DNA from 3 places in the Rhodococcus sp. 4CII genome. Region 2 is predicted to be linked to each of the others. Evidence: riboswitches for the same ligand, from Rfam matches in the RefSeq annotation. Region 2 holds a riboswitch; each other region holds the start of a gene.
What was found. Region 2 has a riboswitch for cobalamin ahead of H0B43_RS37830 (ABC transporter substrate-binding protein). Riboswitches for the same ligand answer to the same signal wherever they lie in the genome.

Region 1 (4,001 bases), on a different contig from region 2:
CCCGGTCCGATGCCGACGCCCCACAGTTTCCCGGTCACCCGCTGTTCGGAGCTCATTCGACCTCGCTCGCAATCGCGTTCAGGGCCGCGGCCGTGATGGCGCTGCCGCCGCGGCGGCCGCGGACCACCAGATAGTCGAGTCCACTGGAGTGCTCGATCAACGCTTCCTTCGATTCCGCCGCGCCGATGAAACCGACGGGACCGCCGACGATCGCGGCAGGTCGCGGTGCGCCGGATTCGATCATGTCGAGCAGGTAGAACAGGGCGGTCGGGGCGTTGCCGATCGCGACGACGGCCCCCTCCAGTTTGCTGCCCCACAATTCGAGCGCGGCCGCCGAGCGAGTGTTCCCGATCTGTTCCGCCAGCACCGGCACCCGCGGATCACGCAGTGTGCAGAGCACCTCGTTGTCCGCCGGGAGCCGCTTGCGAGTGACGCCGGCGGCCACCATCTGCGCGTCGCACAGGATCGGGGCGCCACCCGCCAGCGCCGCGCGGGCAGCCTTCACGGCACCGGGGGTGAACGCGATGTCGTCCACGAGATCGACCTGACCGCTCGCGTGGATCATGCGGACCACGGCCTGCGAGACGTCCTCGGGAAAGGCACTGAGATCCGCCTCGGCGCGGATCGTGGCGAAGGACTGGCGGTAGATCTCCGCGCCGTCTCGGATGTACTCGATCATCCGCTCACGATAGAGGCACCGCGTTCACGGCTCCTCCACCCGGTAACCCGTCTCGGTGGCGACGACGTCGGCGACCGCACCCTTGGGCCGCCCACAGCAGCGGTCGCAGCCCGACCAGTGCTGCCGCCCCGCCACCGGGAGTTCACCGCTCGCGACGGCGTCCCGTGCGTCGGAGCGGACATCGGCGAGCGCCTTCTCGCAACCGGGCTGCCCGGTACACGCACTGACGTTCAGCCAGGGGGAATCCTCGTCGAAGATCAGGCCCATCGGGGCGAGGACGCGCACCACCTGCTCGGCGGACCACTCGTCGAGGTCGCACAGCAGCACCGATTTCCATGGCGTGACGATCACCGGCTTCTCGACCGCGGCGAGAAACTCCGCCAGCCGGGCGTCGAGGATCCCGAACGCCAGACCGCCGCCGAGCGTCACGTCGCCGTCCGGTTGGTCCAGCCACCCGATGGGTGGCCGGTGCTCGTCGAAGCCGCTCACCGGTTCCACGGTCGGGGTGAGTGCGAGCGCCGCCAGCGTCCGGTCGACCCCGTCGGCGATCTCGGCCAGCCGCCAGTGCCGATCACGCAGTTCCAGGAAGACGCGGGCGGCGTCGAGCAGCACGGACACCGTCTCCGTCCTCGCGATCCGGGCGCCGCTGTCCCGGCCTGCGAGGACCAGGGCCACCTCCGTCTGGCTGACCGCATGGACGCCGAAGTCGCCGCCGAGCGCCGAAACGTCGCCGCGCCCGTCGTCGAGGGTGAACAGGGTGCGGCCGGGCAGTTCGGCCAGCACGGAGTTCGCGCACAACGTCCGGTCGAGGTCGTCGACCAGATCCCGCAGATCCGCGAGACCACCGATCCGACCGGTCAGCGGGGAGACGAGGATGTTGCGCACCCGCTCGTGCGTCTCCGACGGCAGGAGGCCTACCTCGGCGAGGCGCCGGGCGAACTCCCGTGGGTCACCGACCGCCCGCAGTTGTGCGTTGCCCCGGGAGGTCAGTTCGATCTCGCCGTTCCCGAGGTCGCGGGCCGACTCCGCGAGCGTCTGCAACTGGGTGGCGGTCAGCACACCTCCGGGGAGGCGGACCCGGGCGAGCGCACCGTCGGCGGCCTGGTGGACCTGCAGCGCGCCGGGGCACGCATCGGGGCGGGAACGGGAGTCGACCATGGTCCCAGGTTACGTGCGGGCCCAGGTAGCATCACCAGCACTTGCGACGGCAGGAGAGGAAACCGGTGAAAATCCGGTGCGGTCGCGCCACTGTGAGCTCGCCGAACCCGGTGGGCGAGCCAGACCCTCACCTGCCGTCCTCCGACCTACGGTTCCGCACAGAACCACTGCCACGGGGCGCGACACCCCCAGGAAGGCTCCTCACGTGATCCTGCTGCTCTCCACCTCCGACACCGACCTGCTCAGCGCACGCGCCAGCGGGGCGGACTACCGCTGGGCCAACCCGGCCCGGCTGCTGGTCGAGGAGGACCTGCCGGGACTGCTCGACGGCGCCGACCTGGTCGTGGTGCGTATCCTCGGCGGCCGCCGGGCCTGGGAGGAGGGCCTCGACGCGGTCCTGGCCAGCGGGCTGCCCGTGGTGGTCCTCGGCGGCGAGCATGCCCCGGACGCCGAGTTGATGGAATGCTCGACGGTCGCGGCCGGTGTCTCGGCGGAGGCGCACAACTATCTCGCCGAGGGCGGCGCCGACAACCTCGCCCAGCTGCACCACTTCCTGTCGGACACCGTGCTGCTGACCGGACACGGTTTCGAGGCGCCGGTCCAACTGCCGAGCTGGGGTGTCGCGCCGTTCGCCCCCGATGCCGGCGCGGACCGCCCCACGATCGCGGTTCTCTACTACCGCGCCCAGCACCTGGCCGGGAACACCCGCTACATCGAGGCGCTCTGCGACGCCGTCGACGCGGCGGGCGGCACACCGCTGCCGATCTTCTGTGCGTCGCTGCGCACCGCCGAACCGGAGTTGCTGACGACGCTGCGCCGCGCGGACGCGATGGTGGTCACCGTGCTCGCCGCCGGCGGCACCAAACCGGCGGGCGCCTCTGCCGGCGGCGACGACGAGGCATGGGACGTCACCGCGCTGGCCGCGCTGGACGTGCCGATCCTGCAGGGGCTGTGCCTGACCAGCAGCCGTGAGTCGTGGGAATCCAACGACGACGGATTGTCGCCGCTCGATGTCGCCACCCAGGTCGCGGTCCCCGAATTCGACGGCCGCCTGATCACGGTGCCGTTCTCGTTCAAGGAGATCGACGCCGACGGGCTGTCCACCTATGTGCCGGACGCCGAGCGCGCCTCCCGGGTGGCGGGCATCGCCGTCCGGCACGCCCGGCTCCGGCGCATCCCCGCTCCGGAGCGCCGGATAGCCCTGATGCTGTCGGCGTACCCGACGAAGCACGCGCGCATCGGCAACGCCGTCGGGCTCGACACCCCGGCCAGTGCCATCCGGTTGCTCACCGAGATGCGGGCCGCCGGATACGATCTGGGCCCCGCGGACGGGCCCGACGCCGTCCCCGGTCTCGTTGCCCGGGACGGCGACGCGCTGATCCACGCCCTCATCGCCGCAGGCGGCCAGGACCCGGACTGGCTGACCGACGAGCAACTCGAGGGGAACCCGATCCGGATCTCCGCCGCGCGTTACCGCGAGTGGTTCTCGGCGCTGCCCGCCGAACTGCGCGAGGGTGTCGAGGAGCACTGGGGCCCCGCCCCGGGCGAGCTGTACGTCGACCGGTCCCAGGACCCTGCCGGTGAAATCGTGATCGCCGCAATGCAGTTCGGCAATCTCGTGCTGATGGTGCAGCCGCCGCGCGGATTCGGGGAGAAGCCGGTCGCGATCTACCACGACCCCGACCTGCCGCCGAGCCACCACTACCTCGCCGCCTATCGGTGGATCGCGGCAGACGCCGCCGCCGGTGGTTTCGGCGCCGACGCCGTCGTCCACCTCGGCAAGCACGGCAACCTCGAATGGCTGCCGGGGAAGACGCTCGGCATGTCCGCGTCGTGCGGCACCGACGCCGCGCTCGGCGACCTGCCGCTGATCTACCCGTTCCTCGTCAACGACCCGGGGGAGGGCACGCAGGCCAAGCGCCGCGCCCACGCGACCCTCGTCGATCACCTGATCCCGCCGATGGCCCGCGCCGAGAGTTACGGCGACATCTCGCGGCTCGAGCAACTCCTCGACGAGCACTCGAACATCTCCGCGCTCGACCCGTCCAAGCTGCCGGCCATCCGCCAGCAGATCTGGACGTTGATGCGCGCCGCCAAGATGGACCATGACCTAGGGCTGGAGGAACGTCCCGAGGAGGACGTGTTCGACGACATGCTGTTGCAC
Region 2 (4,001 bases):
GCGCCGAGTCCGAGGACGACGACCAGCACGGCGCCGGTGGATGCGCCCGACGAGATGCCGAGCACGAACGGATCGGCGAGCGGATTGCGCAGCAGCGACTGCATGATCGTCCCGCACAGCGCCAGTCCGGCGCCGCACACCGCCGCGAGGAGGGTCCGGGGCAGCCTCAGCTCCCACACGATGCCGTCCTTGATCCTGCTCACGCCGGAACTGCCGAGACCGACGTGTTCGAGGACCACCGCGTAGACGTCGCCGACCGAGAGACTGGCGGGGCCGATGGTGATGACGACGGCAATGGACCCGGCCAGCACCGCGAGTCCGACGAACAGGAGCACCCCGATCACCGGACGGGACTTCGTCCGAGTCGGTCGGGATTCGCGCCGCGTCGCGGTCGCGGTCAGCGGGCCGGTCCCCACTGCTTCAGCGCGGCCGCCGTCTTCTCCACGCCGTCGACGGTGCGGATCGACGGGTTCAGGTCGGCGCCGTTGACCACGATGTACCGCTGGTCGCGGACTGCGGTGAGCCGCTGCGTCACCGGGTTCGACTCGAGGAACGCGATCTTGCTGTCGAGGGCGTCGCCGTCGATGCTGCGGCGGCTGAGGTCGGCGAGGACGAGGGCGGTGGGGTCGCGGTCGAGCACGCTCTCCCAGCTCACCTGCGGCCACTCGTCGGTGGTGTCGGAGAAGATGTTCTGGGCGCCCACCGAGTTGGTGATGATCCCGGACGAGCCGCAGCAGCCCGCCATGTACGGGGTCTTGGTGTCGGCGAACCAGTACGCCAGCGACACCCCGGCGGCGTTCACCGTTCCCGAGGCCGCCTCGAACCGCTGCTGCAATTCCGCGACAAACGCCTCGCCGCGGTCACGGACGTCGAAGATGGCGGCGAGTTCGCGGATCTCCTTGTACACCGTGTCGATGCGCAGGAGTTCGGTGCGGGCACCGTCCGCGTTGACGCTCTCGTCCGTCTTGCCGTCACAGTCGGTCGGGGACAGGTAGCTGGGCACACCGAGCTGGTCGAACTGGTCGCGGTCGGCGACACCGCCCGGTCCGAGGGTGCCGCCGAACGACGCCGTCACGAAGTCGGGTTCGGTGTCGAGTACCACCTCGAAGGACGGCTTGTTGTCGGCCAACCGCGGAACGCGGGCGTTGTCGGCGGCCAGGTTCTCGCGGACCGGGTCGGTCCAGGTCGCGGTGCCGACCATCCGGTTCGCCAGGCCCAGCGAGAGCAGGATCTCGGTGGAGCCCTGGTTCAGGGAGACCGCACGTTGCGGGGGTGCGTCGAGCGTGACCGGGTGGCCGCAGTTCTCGATGGTCATCGGGTAGGCGGATGACTCCGAGGCCGTCTCCGGTGCCGATTCGTCCGCCGTGGACGAACATCCGGAAACGAGCAGGACCGAAGCGGCAGTGACAGTGGCACCGAGGTACCGCCAGGACGTGCGCATGAAGCGTTGAACTCCTTCGTCAGGGCCCAGTCGCGGAGCCGAGGATCACCGAACTCGATCGGTGAGTAGTCGGACTCCGACCATGAAGGTTCGTTACCGTTGCGCGTCAGTCCCGGATTCGCACCGGGTTCCCTCGCCGATCGTGGCCGTACGGACGGCCTCGGCCACCATATACGGCGCTCACCCGCCAGTCGCCGGCGACGACTGAGGAACCGGTCACAGACGCCGGCGACGACTGAGGAACCGGTCACAGACGCCGGCGGCCCACAGCCCGCGGGTGCGGGACCACAGGGGGTTGGGTGCGCCCCGGGGTCAGGAGACGGTGATGCCCACGCGGCTGACCCCGGGACGCAGACTTTAGGGGCTCAGGCGACGACGGAACGCTGCGGAACGCCGTCGTATTCGCTGAGCGGCCGGATCAGGGCGTTGGATTCGCCCTGCTCGATGATGTGGGCGGTCCACCCGGTGATCCGGCTCATCACGAAGATCGGGGTGAACACCTCGATGTCGAAGCCCATCAGGTAATACGCCGGCCCGGTGGGGAAGTCGAGGTTCGGTTTGATACCGGTGGCGCCGGCCATCGTCTTCTCCAGGATCTCGTACATCTGCACCCACTTCCCACCGCCGGTGTGGGCGGCAACGTCGAGCAGGGCCGCCTTCATGGTGGGGACGCGGGAATCACCGTTCTTGTAGACCCGGTGCCCGAAACCCATCACCTTGTCCTTGGCGGCGAGCTTGCCGAGCAGCCACGCCTCGGCGCGGTCCGGGTCGCCGATCTCGAGCATGTCGTGCATGACGGCCTCGTTGGCGCCGCCGTGCAGCGGACCCTTGAGCGCCCCGATCGCCGCGGTCACGGCACTGTAGATATCGGACAGGGTCGAGGTCACCACCCGGGCGGCGAAGGTGGAGGCGTTGAAACTGTGCTCCGCGTACAGGATCAGCGACACCTCGAACGCCTTGACCAGCTCCGGCGGCGGCACCTCCCCGAAGCACATGTTCAGGAAATTCTCCGCGAACCCCAAATGGCTGTGCGGAGCGATGGGATCGAGGCCGCGGCGGCGGCGGTGATCGGCGGCCACGATGGTCGGCAGCACCGCCATCATCCGCAAAGCTTTGGTGCGGTTGGCGGCCGGGGAATTGTCGTCCTCTGCCGGGTCCTCGGCGCCGAGGTAGCTGATCGCGGTGCGCACCACATCCATCGGGTGGCAGTTGTCGGGCATCTTCGTCACCAACGAGAGCAGGGAACGGTCCGCGCGGCGGGCGGCGCGCTCGCGCTGGGAGAACAGGGCGAGCTGGGTGTCGGTGGGCAGCTCCCCGTTCCACAGCAGGTAGGCGACCTGCTCGAAGCTGCAGTGCGCGGCCAGGTCCTGCACGGCGTAGCCGCGGTAGGTCAGCGAGTTGGTCTCGGGCACCACCTTGGAGATGGCGGTGGTGTCGACGACGACGCCGGCCAGGCCCTTGTAGATGGTGGGGATCGCGGTGTCGGTCATCACTGGCTCCTGGAGAGAGTGAAGTTGAAAACTCCGGAATCGAACTCGCTGTACCGCTCGTACTCGAGCAGCTCGTACAGGCGGGAGCGGGTCTGCATCTGGCCGAGCAACCCTTCCTGGGTGCCGGTGTCGTGGATCTCGCGCAGGCCGGTCTCGATCGCGCCCATCGCCAGCCGGAGTGTGGTCACCGGGTAGATGAGGGCGTTGAATCCGATCGACTCGAGGGTCTTCGCCGGAATCAGCTGCGACTTGCCGAATTCGGTCATGTTCGCCAGCAACGGGATATCCACCGCCGCCCGGAACTTTTCGAAGTCGGCCTCGGCGCGGAGGGCCTCGGTGAAGATCAGGTCGGCCCCCGCCTCGGCGTAGGCCTTGGCCCGCTCGATCGCGGCGTCGATTCCGTCGATGCCGGCGGCGTCGGTGCGGGCGCAGATCACGAAGTTCGGGTCCCGGCGCGCGGCCACGGCGGCCCGCAGCCGGCGGACCATGTCCTCGGTGGGCACGATGGCCTTGCCGTCGAGGTGCCCGCAGCGTTTCGGGTTGACCTGGTCCTCGAGGTGCAGGCCAGCGAGACCGGCGTCCTCGAACACGGTGACCGTGCGGGCCGCGGACATCGGTTCCCCGAACCCGGTGTCGGCGTCGACCAGCACCGGCAGGTCGGTGACGTGGGCGATCTGCGCGCTGTGCGCGGCGACCTCGGTCAGGGTGGTCAGGCCGATGTCGGGCAGACCCAGTGCGGCCGAGAACGCACCGCCCGAGACGTAGGCGCCTTCGAATCCGATCTCCTGGATCAGCTTCGCGGTGAGCGGGTTGATCGCGCCGGGCAGGCGTTGGATCGTGCCCGAGGACAGGCCGGCTCGGAAGGCGATGCGTTTGTCGGCGGCGGAGGTGGACGAGGCGATGAGTCCGGTCATCAGAACAGTCCCTTCGGCGACTTCGGTGCCCGGGCGAGGACGTCATCGGTGACGGTGAAGGTGAGCTGGCTGAGTTCCCCGGCCGCAAGTTCCGGGGTGCGGGCGGCGGCGGCGAGGAAGCGGTCCTGCTCGGCCGGGGCGATCACGCCGTCGGCG
Region 3 (4,001 bases), on a different contig from region 2:
ATCAGGTGCGCGCGACGTAGCGATTCGCGTGGGGCCGAAACATGCAGCGCGGCGACTACCGCGACGAGATGCGTGACCCGGCCTCTTGCCAACACCCGGAACGGCGGGCAGATTGACAGGCACGTCGTCAGCAGGGAGGCACCGTGCACGAGCAGACAGGAATCCGAGATGCATGGCCCGCATTGAAGGTGGACGACTGGACGTCCACGAGGGAGACCCTGCACATGTGGACGCAGATCGTCGGGAAGATCCGGCTGGTGCACGCGCCGTTGATCAATCACTGGTGGCAGGTGCCGCTGTACGTGAGTCCCCGTGGCCTGACCACGTCGACCGTTCCGTACGGCACCGGCTGTTTCGACATCGAATTCGACTTCTTCGACCAGCAACTGGTGATCCGCACGAGTGAGGGCGCGAGGGGGACGGTCGCACTCGAACCGAAGTCGGTGGCCGACTTCTACGCGGAGACGATGGACACGCTGGCCGAATTGGACGTGCCGACGACGATCCTGGCCCGGCCCAACGAGGTGGAGCCCGCGGTGCCGTTCGCGCAGGACACCCAGCACTGTTCGTACGACGGGGAGTCGGTGCGCCAGTTCTGGCGGCAGCTGGTGCAGGCCGACCGTGTTCTGCACGAGTTCCGGTCCCATTTCATCGGAAAGGTCAGCCCGGTGCACTTCTTCTGGGGTGCGCTGGACCTGGCCTGCACCCGGTTCTCGGGACGGACCGCGCCGACTCACCCCGGGGGAGCACCCAATTGCGGAGACTGGGTGATGGTGGAGGGCTACTCACACGAGCTGAGTAGCTGTGGGTTCTGGCCGGGCGGCGGCGCGGAGGGAGCGTTCTATGCGTACGCCTACCCGGAACCGGATGGTTTCGCCGACTACCCGGTCGGGCCCGACGGCGCCTTCTACAGCGCGGAGTTCCGGCAGTTCCTGCTGCCGTACGAGACCGTCCGCACCGCAGACGATCCCGATGCCGTCCTGCTGCAGTTTCTGCACGGCACGTACGACGCGGCCGCCGACCGGGGTGGCTGGGACCGGGCCGCCCTGGAGGCGGACCCGGCCCGATGGGACAACTCCCGCTGACGCCGAACTCAGACGGCGTTGGCCGCAACGGGCGCCTTCGCCCGGCTGGCCCGCTCCGTGAGGAACGCGAAGCCCAATCCGAGCACCAGCCACAGCGTCGCCTGGGTCGCGAGCGACGACAGACGGAACTGCCACAGCAGCACTGCGGGGAAGTCGTCGCCCACTTCGTTGACGGTGGGCAGCACGAGGTATCCGATGGTGACCACCACGAGAAAGGCGAGCACCGGTGCCGCGATCCGCACCGACAGGAACTCCTGCGCCGCGACTGCCTTCGACGCGAACACCGAAGCCACCACCGCGAGCAGTCCCAGCACGACGGCGGCGAGCCACAGCCAGGTGCGCTGGTTGATCGTGTCCGGGTCCCCGACCGCCGGCGGGTTGGCGGGGTACTTGAAGAACGGCACCGCCTCGATGGCCAGCCAGCCCAACGTGGCCAGCGTCAGACCGAGTACCGGCCCCGACAGCGTGGTCACCCGTCGCGCGTAGTGGGCGACGACGGCGAAGATCGCGCCGAGCGCGAGCCCCGCGAGGGAGGTGGCGAGAAACAGCCCGAAGCGCTGTCCGTTCCGACTGACCAGCGCATCTTCCTCGTCGTGGGAGTGCCCGGCCGGCTCGTCCGCCGCAGTGGCGTCGTGCGTGTGCTCCGGAGCTTCCGCTGCGCTGTGCGACTCCTCGATCGCGATGGCCGCGTCGATGTGCGACTCACCGAGGACGAACGCGACGCCACCGGCCAGGATGCCTGCGATGAGGCCGGCGAGCAGACCGCGGACGAGGAGTTTCGTGAAGGAATCGGTCAGTGGCATGGCAGACCCAGGAGGTGGCGTCCGTCATGCATCAGTTCGTGCATGTACATGCCACTGCGCGAAATCGCGCCCTGGTCGAATCCCACGAGGTAGAGAGCGAGCATCGCGAACAGAACGATCGCGAAAGAGATGACGGCGAGACGGGTCGTGTCGACCGACGAGCCGGGTGCGTAGGCGAGTGCCATAGTTCCTCCTGGGATTTCGCGTCCCCTAGGTCCAGGCGATGGCCGCAGTATCTGGCTGTCGAGGTGGTTCCCGTGAGGGACTACTCCGATTTACAGTGGCGCGACCGCTCCGGGATTACACCGGATTCCTGCCGAACCATCGCATTGTCCTGCGAACTTTTGCACCCGGCGGGCCGTCGTGTCAATCTTTCCGGCCCGCCTCACCGCTCAGCTCTTGTTCGCCGCCGTGACGTCGAGAACGACCTCGAACTCCAGCAGCGACGCCCCGGACGCCACCGGCTTCTGCCGCTCACCGGCGTGCGCCTCCCTGGCGGGACCGTCGCGCCACGCCGCGAAAGCCTCTTCGCTCTCCCACTGCGTGACGACGAAGTAGCGGTTCTCGCCCTTCACCGGACGGAGGAGCTGGAAGCCGAGGAAGCCGGGAGAGTTCTCCACGGCGTGCGCGCGCCCCGCGAAGCGCTTCTCGAGTTCGGGGCCCGCGCCCTCGGGGATGTCGATTGCGTTGATCTTCACCACTGCCATGCGGGCGAGGTTACTCCGCTAGCGTCGGAGTGGTGGCGAGTGAGAGTGCGTTGCACGACGAGGGTGGAACGGGACAGCCGATTCTGCTGCTGCACGGACTGATGGGCAGCGCCCGGACGTGGGGTCGGCAGGTGCCGTGGCTCCGCGAGCACGGCCACGTCTTCACGTTCGATGCCGCCGGTCACGGACGTCCCACACCTCCGGAACTGACCACCGAAGCTTTCGTCGACGACCTCGCCGCCGCCCTCGCCCCCGTCACCGAGCCATGGGTGGTGATCGGCCACTCGATGGGCGCTCTCCACGCCTGGTTCCTGGCGGCCGAATACCCGGAGAAGGTCGCGGCGCTGGTACTCGAGGACATGGCGCCCGACTTCCGTGGCCGCACTGCAGAGAACTGGGCGGCGATGATCTCGAACTGGCCGCAGCCGTTCGCGACACGGGAGGACCTGTTCGAGTTCTTCGGTCCGGTTGCCGGACAGTATTTCCTGGACTCGTTCGAGAAGCGCGCCGACGGGTGGTACCTGCACGGGGACGTCGACACGTTCCGCGACATCTCCGAGGAGTGGGGCGGCAGGCACTTCTGGGACCAATGGGGGGCGGTCACGGTTCCGGCGCTCCTGATCGAGGGCGAGTTCACCATCACCCCCGACGGCCAGATGCTGGCCATGGCCGAGCAGCATCCCGGCGCCCGGTACGTCCGGATCGAGCAGGCCGGGCACCTCGTCCACGACGACCAGCCGGAGCAGTACCGGAAGGTGGTCGAGGAATTCCTCGAGGGGCTCCGCGGAGAGCCGTAATTCCGTAGCCAGCTGCCGCGATGTCTCTGCGGGGTGAATGGTTGCCAGCCCCGGGGTGTCTATCGCGCGACGCGGTGAAGCCTCACGCTGGTTGGAAGCCCGGGAGTCCGGGACCTCAACCGCTAATCGAAGGCGCGCAATGTATTTCGACTTCCGAGATAAGCCCGAACGTCTCTGTGTCAAAGAGATGGTTCACGGCTACAACATATCCTGCTGCCTATTCGTGGCCGTCGAGCTGGAGCTCGCCGATCTGCTGGCGGAGGGCCCGCTATCGCTTCTCGATCTCGCCCAACTGAGCGGAACTGATCCCGATGCGCTGAAGCGGATCCTCCGTCTGCTGATGAGCGCCGGGATCTTCGCCGTGGACGAGCAGGACAAGTACGCACTCACGCCGCGAGCCGAGTATTTGCGCAGGGATGACCCGGAATCGATCGCAAGCGAGGTGGAGCTCTTTGCCGGCGCAGAAACGTACCTGGCCTGGAGCGAGCTGCTCCACTCCGCTCGGACGGGACAGACGGGATTCGGTCAGTTCTTCGGCAACCCCTCTTCGAGTACCTGGCCGATCACCCCGATTCCGCCCAGCGCTTCCATCTCGGCTGGCACGAGATC

Region 1: linked by a shared signal. The riboswitch ahead of H0B43_RS33760 (cobaltochelatase subunit CobN) and the one ahead of H0B43_RS37830 (ABC transporter substrate-binding protein) in region 2 are both predicted to bind cobalamin.
Region 3: linked by a shared signal. The riboswitch ahead of H0B43_RS14575 (CbtB domain-containing protein) and the one ahead of H0B43_RS37830 (ABC transporter substrate-binding protein) in region 2 are both predicted to bind cobalamin.

Annotation. Positions count from the first base shown of each region.
Region 1 covers NZ_JACCFE010000002.1:7,137,644-7,141,644, forward strand. Annotated here, with positions in the region: gene H0B43_RS33745 (precorrin-2 C(20)-methyltransferase) at 1-56, opposite strand, end outside; gene H0B43_RS33750 (precorrin-8X methylmutase) at 53-679, opposite strand; gene cobG (precorrin-3B synthase) at 704-1,837, opposite strand; cobalamin riboswitch at 1,844-1,987, shown strand; gene H0B43_RS33760 (cobaltochelatase subunit CobN) at 2,043-4,001, shown strand, end outside.
Region 2 covers NZ_JACCFE010000003.1:230,809-234,809, reverse strand. Annotated here, with positions in the region: gene H0B43_RS37835 (iron chelate uptake ABC transporter family permease subunit) at 1-344, opposite strand, end outside; gene H0B43_RS37830 (ABC transporter substrate-binding protein) at 398-1,441, opposite strand; cobalamin riboswitch at 1,484-1,616, opposite strand; gene H0B43_RS37825 (bifunctional 2-methylcitrate synthase/citrate synthase) at 1,807-2,931, opposite strand; gene prpB (methylisocitrate lyase) at 2,931-3,845, opposite strand; gene prpD (2-methylcitrate dehydratase PrpD) at 3,845-4,001, opposite strand, start outside.
Region 3 covers NZ_JACCFE010000002.1:2,996,995-3,000,995, reverse strand. Annotated here, with positions in the region: gene H0B43_RS14590 (DsbA family oxidoreductase) at 1-20, shown strand, start outside; gene H0B43_RS14585 (DUF5996 family protein) at 144-1,085, shown strand; gene H0B43_RS14580 (CbtA family protein) at 1,094-1,888, opposite strand; gene H0B43_RS14575 (CbtB domain-containing protein) at 1,879-2,073, opposite strand; cobalamin riboswitch at 2,096-2,229, opposite strand; gene H0B43_RS14570 (antibiotic biosynthesis monooxygenase) at 2,281-2,595, opposite strand; gene H0B43_RS14565 (alpha/beta fold hydrolase) at 2,628-3,392, shown strand; partial or broken gene H0B43_RS42840 (methyltransferase dimerization domain-containing protein) at 3,430-3,750, shown strand; gene H0B43_RS41540 (methyltransferase) at 3,819-4,001, shown strand, end outside.